2 regions of the Arthrobacter sp. P1_B9 genome follow, and region 2 is predicted to be linked to the other one. Evidence: predicted binding sites of a transcription regulator. Region 2 holds the regulator's gene; the other holds the start of a gene.
The links. Region 2 encodes HrcA, which represses chaperone genes, less so after heat shock. Its sites were predicted from a motif close to TTNGCACTCGNNNNNNNCGAGTGCNAA; they were not measured.
Positions count from the first base shown of each region.

Region 1: the regulator HrcA is predicted to act here: its motif matches at 2,911-2,937, upstream of groES (co-chaperone GroES).

Region 1 is NZ_JBFUAA010000002.1:414,678-418,888, reverse strand. Features, by position in the region: gene AC1D1A_RS04515 (acyltransferase family protein) at 1-495, opposite strand, end outside; gene groL (chaperonin GroEL) at 763-2,373, opposite strand; gene groES (co-chaperone GroES) at 2,455-2,751, opposite strand; gene AC1D1A_RS04500 (hypothetical protein) at 3,491-3,925, opposite strand; gene AC1D1A_RS04495 (class I SAM-dependent methyltransferase) at 3,992-4,211, shown strand, end outside.
Region 2 is NZ_JBFUAA010000006.1:196,866-201,076, reverse strand. Features, by position in the region: gene AC1D1A_RS10995 (16S rRNA (uracil(1498)-N(3))-methyltransferase) at 1-343, opposite strand, end outside; gene dnaJ (molecular chaperone DnaJ) at 346-1,476, opposite strand; gene hrcA (heat-inducible transcriptional repressor HrcA) at 1,569-2,582, opposite strand; gene AC1D1A_RS10980 (DUF3097 domain-containing protein) at 2,900-3,751, shown strand; gene AC1D1A_RS10975 (DUF4870 domain-containing protein) at 3,895-4,211, shown strand, end outside.

The sequences.
Region 1 (4,211 bases), on a different contig from region 2:
GAGGGACCAGAAATGCTGGAAGGGGCTGGCCTTGCTGTGGTCCGAGGCGTAGTAGTTCGTGGCCTCGGACTGCAGGAGCCAGTTCTCGGCGTAGAACAGGGAGGCCCACCCCTGGTTGATGACTTCCAGCCAGCGAGTCCGGGGCAGAAACAGGATGCTTGCGGCGAGTACGGCCACCATGACGGTGACGGCGGCCGGGACGAGGCGCCGGAAAAGGTGCAGCCAGTGTTTGATGAGGGCCATGGACCGGCCCTGCTCGAAGCGGCCCACGAACTGCAGCGTCATAAGGAAGGCCGAGATCAGCAGGAAGACGTCCACGCCACCGGAAACCCGGCCCAGCCAGATGTGATAGCTCATGACCATCAGCACAGCGAGAGACCGGAGGCCCTGGATTTCAGGCCTGAAGGTGGATTTTCGGCCGGCCTTGGCTGCGGGATCATGCCCCGCCGCGGCAATGTGCCGGGCAGGCCGGGGCAAGGTTCCTTGCTGTGTCATAGAACTACCCCTCAACCAGATAACCAAAGCCTCCATGTTACCAAAACGTAATTTTGATGGCCAATCGTCACGGCGCCACTGATCCCCATTGAGGCATGCCAACGTGGGAGTTTCCAGTGAACCCGCGACGCTGGAGCGGCACCTGACGGGTTAACTCTGCCAGAATCACGGCAACTTGCGGCCACGAACACGGCAGAACGGCAGCAGTGACTCGACAGAAAAAGGGACGGCCCGGCAGATGCCGGACCGTCCCCCTGCGGGCAGAGCCTAGTGCCTGTGCCCTGCGTGCTCGTCTTCGTCAGCCGGCTTCTCCACCACGAGGGTTTCCGTGGTGAGGACCAGCGCCGCGATGGAGGCCGCGTTGCGCAGAGCCGCACGCGTCACCTTCACGGGGTCGATCACGCCGGCGGCGATCAGGTCTTCGTATTCGCCGGACTTGGCGTTGAAGCCCTGGTTCACGGCGGATTCGGCGACCTTGGCAGCCACGACATAGCCGTCGAAGCCGGCGTTCTGGGCGATCCAGCGCAGCGGCTGGACCAGGGCGCGGCGGACGATGCCGACGGCCGCAGCCGCGTCACCTTCGAGGGCCTGGACGGCAGCGTCCTCGTCGAGCGCCTTCAGCGCGTGGATGAGGGCGGAGCCGCCGCCGGCCACGATGCCTTCTTCGAGGGCAGCGCGGGTGGAGGACACGGCGTCCTCGATGCGGTGCTTCTTTTCCTTCAGCTCAACCTCGGTGGCGGCGCCGACCTTGATCACGCCGATGCCGCCGGCCAGCTTGGCCAGGCGTTCCTGCAGCTTTTCCTTGTCCCAGTCCGAATCGGTGCGGGTCAGCTCGGCGCGCAGCTGGGCAACACGGGCGGCAACGTCCTCGGCCGAACCGGCGCCGTCGACGATCGTGGTGTTGTCCTTGGTGATCGTGATGCGGCGTGCGGTGCCGAGCACCTCGAGGCCAACGGTGTCCAGGCTCAGGCCCAGCTCCGCGGAGACAACCTGCGCACCGGTGAGGGTCGCGATGTCCTGGAGCATGGCCTTGCGGCGGTCACCGAAGCCCGGCGCCTTGACGGCGACGACGTTCAGCGTGCCGCGGATGCGGTTGACGATCAGCGTGGACAGGGCCTCGCCCTCGACGTCTTCGGCGATGATGAAGAGCGGCTTGGAGCTCTGCAGCGCCTTTTCCAGCAGCGGCAGGAAATCCTGCACTGAGGAGATCTTGCCCTGGTTGATCAGGATCAGGGCGTCCTCGAGGACGGCCTCCTGGCGTTCCGCGTCGGTGACGAAGTACGGGGACAGGTAGCCCTTGTCGAACTGCATGCCCTCGGTCAGGACCAGCTCGGTCTGCGTGGTGGAGGACTCCTCGATGGTGATCACACCATCCTTGCCGACCTTGCCGAACGCCTCGGCCAGCAGCTCGCCGACCTCGTCGCTCTGGGCGGAGATTGCGGCAACGTTGGCAACCTGCGTGCCTTCAACCGGGCGCGCGTTCTCCAGCAGGCGGGCGGCGACGGCCTCGACCGAAACCTCGATACCGCGCTTGATTTCGCCCGGTGCGGCGCCTGCCGCTACGTTGCGCAGGCCTTCCTTGACCAGGGCCTGGGCCAGGACGGTGGCGGTGGTGGTGCCGTCGCCGGCAACGTCGTTGGTCTTGGTGGCGACCTCCTTGGCAAGCTGCGCGCCAAGGTTCTCGTAGGGGTCATCCAGCTCGATTTCACGGGCGATGGTCACACCATCGTTGGTGATCGTGGGGGCGCCCCACTTCTTGTCCAGTACGACGTTGCGGCCGCGCGGACCCAGCGTGACCTTGACGGTGTTGGCGAGCTTATCGATGCCGGCTTCAAGCGACCGGCGGGCAGCGTCGTTAAACGCAAGCTGCTTTGCCATGGTTTTGTCCTTTCAAGACAGAACCCCGCGCAACTGATCCATTCAATGCGAAAGGATCGGCTGCGCGGGGGTCCAAGAGAGTTACTTTACGACGATCGCCAGAACGTCGCGGGCGGAGAGCACGAGGTACTCGGTGCCGCCGGTCTTGACTTCGGTTCCACCGTACTTGGAGTAGATGACGACGTCGCCAACGGCAACGTCAACGGGAACGCGGTTGCCGTTGTCATCGAAGCGGCCGGGGCCTACTGCAACAACTTCGCCTTCCTGCGGCTTCTCCTGCGCGGAGTCCGGGATAACCAGGCCGGAAGCCGTGGTCTGCTCGGCTTCGAGCGGGCGGACAACAATACGATCCTCAAGAGGCTTAATAGAGACCGACACTCGGACCTCTCCTTTTCGTCAGCAAATTCGTGGACTATGAAGCGGTGATGCCAAGGCGCACAGACCGTCGTCGCGGTGCCGGCAGCGTGCCTGGCGGAACGCGCTTCATGTGTTAGCACCCTCCTAGGGAGAGTGCTAATGACGACTCTATGTAAATGGTTAGCACTCGGTCAAGGCGAGTGCCAGAAATTCGTTCCGGGTGAACATTTTCCCCCTAGGGGACATGCCCATTTTTCGCTGCGGCCAGAGGACACTGGGGCATCATGCTCTGTGCCCGTGCTGAGCGATGGACATGCCCTACGACGGCGGGCGGTCCAGAGGGCCATGCCCATTCTTCGTTGCGGCCAGAGGACACTTGGACGTCGTACTCTGTGCCCGCGCTGAGCGATGGACATACCCAACGGGTCCGGGCTGCTGGGGAGGACGTGTCCATTTCTTGCTGCGGCCAGAGGCCACTTGGGCATCATGCTCTGTGCCCGTGCTGAGCGATGGACATGCCCAACGCATACGGGCGGCCCGGGAGGACATGCCCATTTTCGCTGCGGCCAGAGGACACTTGGGCGTCGTACTCTGTGCCCGTGCTGAGCGATGGACATACCCAACGGGTGCGGGCTGCCGGGGAGGACATGTCCATCCGTGGCGCAGGAGGCTGGGCATGTCCCCTGGCCCGTGGCCGTTGGCCGTTTGGCGGTGCGGTGCGCCCCCACCAGCGGCGTCTATTCGCGCGCCTACTCGCTGGCTACTGGTCTGCGAGGTCGTCGAAGTCCACGTCCTCGCCGTCGTCTTCGTCCGTGTTCTGGCCTTCGTCATTCCGGTGCCGGAACGACAGCACGGCGCCGGCGGCGGCCAGCAGAATGCCGGCGACGAGGAAGATGATGCCGCCGAGCCGGGCCGCGGCATAGGTCTCGCGGATGGCCCGGGCCTCGTCCGTGGCGTCCTGGACGTTCTTCCCGCCGACGGAATACACGGTGGCGTTGAAGGAATCGAGGAAGAAGATAATCACCAAAAGTGCGACGGACACGACGGCGATCACCGCGCCGGCGATCAGCGCCGGTTTTGCGTAGCGGGCAAGTCCCTGCGGCCGTCGGCGCTCCTGCCTGGCGTCGTCGTCGCCGGCCGTGTCCTGCCCGGCCGTGTCCGCTGAGATGCTGTCGCCTGTGCCGCTGTCTTCCATGCCATCAAGCCTAGCCCCCGCCGTCCGGTCACAACGCGCCCGCGGACCTCAACTACGCTGGATGCCATGACTGACGCACCGCAGGAACATATTGCCCCGATCCTCACCCCCGAGGGCTGGGAGCTGCTGGCGTCGTTGGGCCCGTACCGCGAGGACGAGGCCTTCCGCCTCACGGCGTCGCTGCGCAAGGCCGGCCACTCCCCCGAGCTGGTCTCGGCCGTGCTCACCCAGTCCCGGCTGCGGACCAAGGCTGAGGCGAAGTTCGGCGAATTCGCCCGGCAGATGA
Region 2 (4,211 bases):
CCTGCCAGGGAATGACGGCGTCGATGCCCAACTCGGTCGCGGTCTCGGCCGCCAGTTCATCGCGGTCGCCCTTCGCCAGGGCCTGGACCAGGACCAGCCGTGTTCCTGGCCGTGGTTCCTCAGCCAGGTCCACGCATTCGACGCTCAGCTCCCCGGCAGCGACGGCTGTCACGGTGCCGGTCAGGCGCTTGCCTGCGCCGTCCGCGATGTCGACCGCTTCGCCGACGCCGATCCGTTTGACGGTGACGGCGTGGCGGGCCTCGGTTCCCTCGAGGACGAAGGCCGAGCCGGGGACCTGCTGGTCCAGGGTGCCTGGGGCGGTGAAGAAGACCGGGTTACTCACCGCTACAGGTTACCGAGCCGGTCCCGCAGTTTGGCGAAGACGCCGCCGCTGGCCGCAAGCTTTCCTTCCGTGAGGTGCTCGCCACGGTGCTTGGCCAGCTGGCGGAGAAGTTCCTCCTGGACGTGATCGAGCTTGACCGGTGTTTCCACCTGCAGGTGCACCTTCAGATCGCCGCGGCCGTGGCCGCGCAGGTGCGTGACGCCGAGACCGCGAAGGGTGATGATCTCGCCGGACTGGGTGCCGGCCTTGACGTCGATCTCCTGCTGTCCGTCGAAGGTGTCGAGGGATATTTCGGTGCCGAGGGCGGCCGCCGTCATGGGAATGTTGAGGCTCGCGTGCAGGTCATCGCCCTCGCGCACGTAAGTGGCGTCGTTGTTGACCCTGATCTCCACGTACAGGTCCCCGGCGGGGCCGCCGGCAGGGCCGGCCTCGCCCTGGCCGGACAGCTGGATGCGGGTGCCGGTGGCCACGCCGGCCGGGACCTTGACGGTCAGCGAGCGGCGGCTGCGGATCCGGCCCTGGCCGCTGCATTCGTTGCACGGGTCCTTGATGACGGTGCCGAAGCCCTCGCAAGACCCGCAGGGGGCGGACGTCATGACCTGGCCCAGGATGGACCGCACGGCGCGCTGGACCTGACCGCTGCCGCCACAGATGTCGCAGCGGACCGGGTGGGTGCCCTCCCGGCAGCAGGATCCCTCGCAGGTGGGGCAGATGACGGCCGTGTCGACCTCGAGCTTTTTGTTCACGCCGAACACCGCATCGCGGAGGTCGATCCGGACGCTGATCAGCGCGTCCTGGCCGCGGCGGACCCTGGACGCCGGGCCGCCCTGGCCGCCACCGGCGCCGAAGAAGGTCTCGAAGATGTCCTGGAAGGCGAAGCCCTGGCCCGAGTAGCTGCCGCCGCCGAACCCGTTGTCGGTGCCGTTCTCGTTGCCGGTGGTGTCATAGACCCGGCGCTTCTGCGGATCGGAGAGGACCTCGTAGGCGTGCGTGACGGCCTTGAACCTGTCCGAGGCGTCCTCCCCGGGGTTCACGTCCGGGTGCAGGGTCCGGGCCAGTTTCCGGTAGGCCTTCTTGATCTCCTCCCCCGATGCGTCGCGGGAGACTCCAAGAACGTCGTAGTGGCTGCTCAAAGTGTGTATCTCTTCCTTGTTGTACTGCCTGTGGGGTACTGCCTGTGGGGCACTGCCTGTGGGGCAAGAAGTCGTATTCGGTCCCGGGCCTGTCAGGGCCCCAGGATCCTCGAAAGGTAGCGGGCCACCGCTCGGACGGCGGCCATGGTGGTGGGATAGTCCATCCGGGTGGGCCCAAGCACTCCGACCTTGGCCGTGGCGTCCGGCCCGTAGGCGGTGGCCACGACCGAGGCCTCGGCGAGACCGTCGTAGGGGTTTTCCCGGCCGATGCTGACGGTCACGCCGCGCGGGTCTTCGGCCATTTCGCTGAGCAGGCGGAGCATGACCACCTGTTCCTCGAGGGCCTCCAGCACGGGGCCGATGCTGAGCGGGAAGTCCACATTGGAGCGGGCCAGGTTGGCGGTGCCGGCCATGACCATGCGCTCTTCACGGCTGCTCGTGGCCAGGGCCTCAAGACCGCGGGCCAGCGCCTGGGCTGCTCCGCGCCGCGCGGGCGGGCCACCGGCAACGACGGCGGGCAGCAGCTGCGGCATCAGGCTCAGCGGCGTACCGGAGAGGCTGGCCAGAAAACTACTCCGCAATTCCGACAGCGCGTCGTCGGGAATGTCCTGCCCGACGTCGATCACGCGCTGCTCCACCTTGCCCGTGTCAGCGATCAGAACAGCCAGCACTTTCCTGGGCGCCAGCAGCACGAACTCAATGTGCCGCACCCGGGCGCGGCTGAGCAGCGGATACTGCACGACGGCGACCTGGTTGGTCAGGTGCGAGAGGAGCCTCACGGTCCGGTCAAGGATGTCGTCGAGGTCCTCGGATCCTTCCAGCAGCGCCTGGATGGCCCGGCGCTCGGCCTGGGACAACGGCTTCACCGCTGAGATCTGGTCGACGAACAACCGGTAGCCCTTGTCAGTGGGGATCCGGCCTGCACTCGTGTGCGGTGCCGTGATCAGGCCCTCGTCTTCCAGCGCCGCCATGTCATTTCGGATCGTGGCGCTCGAGACGCCGAGATGGTGCCGTTCAACGAGCGCTTTGGAACCAACGGGCTCACGCGAATGGACGTAGTCCTCCACGATGGCGCGCAACACTTCGAGTTTGCGCGGTTCGCTCACGCTCCACCTCCAATCGACCGTCCCGCAGCCGGTGCCACCCCCGCGTCCGGTCCGGGTCCACCAGTGGTGCACGGACGGCCCGCCACAGGACAAGGGTTAGCACTCGACATGCCTAAGTGCTAACCAGTCTAATATGAGTCGCCGCGTTGTTAGCATTGGATTCGCTCCAGGCGTGGCCCGCGGGAACGCGATTCCCGTCACGCCGGCGCCGAGACCGTGGCAGACGCTGCCGTTGCCGCGCCGTCGCGGTCCGGTTCCGGCCCCCGGAGAGTTCCACCGACCGCCGTACATTCCGAGTGCAAAGTAAGCGTGAAGAGATGTCGTACCAGAACTGGGGACCCCAGGACCTGTCCGCCCCCGCCAAGACCCAGCTGCCGGAAGTCCCGGTGGAACGCGGGATGGTCCTCGAGGAGGTCCAGTCCGGCTGGGTGGGCGCCGTAACCCGCGTGGAGAAGTCCGGCGGCATGCACGTGGTGGCGCTGGAGGACCGGCGGGGCAAGTCGCGGTCCTTCCGCCTCGGCTTCGGCTTCCTCTTGGACGGCCAGCCCATCCGCCTGATGCCGCCGGCCCGGAAGAAGACGGCACCGGCCGCCGGTGCCGGCCGCACGGCGTCGGGCTCGGTACGGGTGGCGGGGCAGCGCGCACAGGTGGCCAAGGCCAGCCGCATCTGGGTGGAAGGAAAGCACGACGCCGAGCTGGTGGAGAAGGTCTGGGGCGATGACCTCCGGGTGGAGGGCATCGTCGTCGAGCCCCTGCACGGCATTGACGACCTCGCGGCCGCCGTGGCGGACTTCGGCCCGGGCCCCGGCCGGCGCCTCGGCGTGCTCGTAGACCACTTGGTGGCAGACTCCAAGGAGTCGCGGATCGCCGACGCCGTCATGGCCTCACCGGGCGCCGCAGGCAACGTCCTGATTGTGGGGCACCCCTACGTGGACGTGTGGCAGGCCATCCGGCCCTCGGTCCTGGGGATCGAGCAGTGGCCCGTGATCCCCCGCGGCACGGACTGGAAGACCGGGATCCTGATGGCTTTCGGGTGGCCCCACTCCACGAAGGAGGACATCGGCCTCGGCTGGCAGAAACTCCTGGGGGCTGTCCGCAGCTACGCTGATCTGGAGGCGTCGCTGCTTGGCCGCGTGGAAGAGGTCATTGACTTCCTCACCGTGCCCTAGTCCGCCGCGGCGGCCGCCCCTGATCTCCATTTCCTTGCCCGAGCAAGTATTCTTGAAACGGCGGCCGCGCTTCCAGTGCGGTCCCGGCTATTTCAGGCACAACCCAGGCAGCAACGCATCACCGCAATCCGAAGGGCTACACCGTGGCAGATAACGCACGCGAACACACGGGCAATCAGGCTGGCCATGGCCAGCCCCCGTACCATGGCGTTCCGGCAAACGCGCTGCCGCTGACGGCCAGCGAGGACCGCCAGTGGGCCACGCTCGCGCACTTCGGCGGCATCCTGGGCTGCGTGCCGTCGCTGCTGATCTACCTCATCTTCAAGGACCGCGGCCCGTTCACGGCACAGGAATCCAAGGAAGCCCTCAATTTCACGCTGCCGCCGACACTGGCCGCGGTACTGGCCAATCTGCTGGTCTTCATCCCGGTGGTGGGCAACCTCTTCGCCGTGCTCGCCAC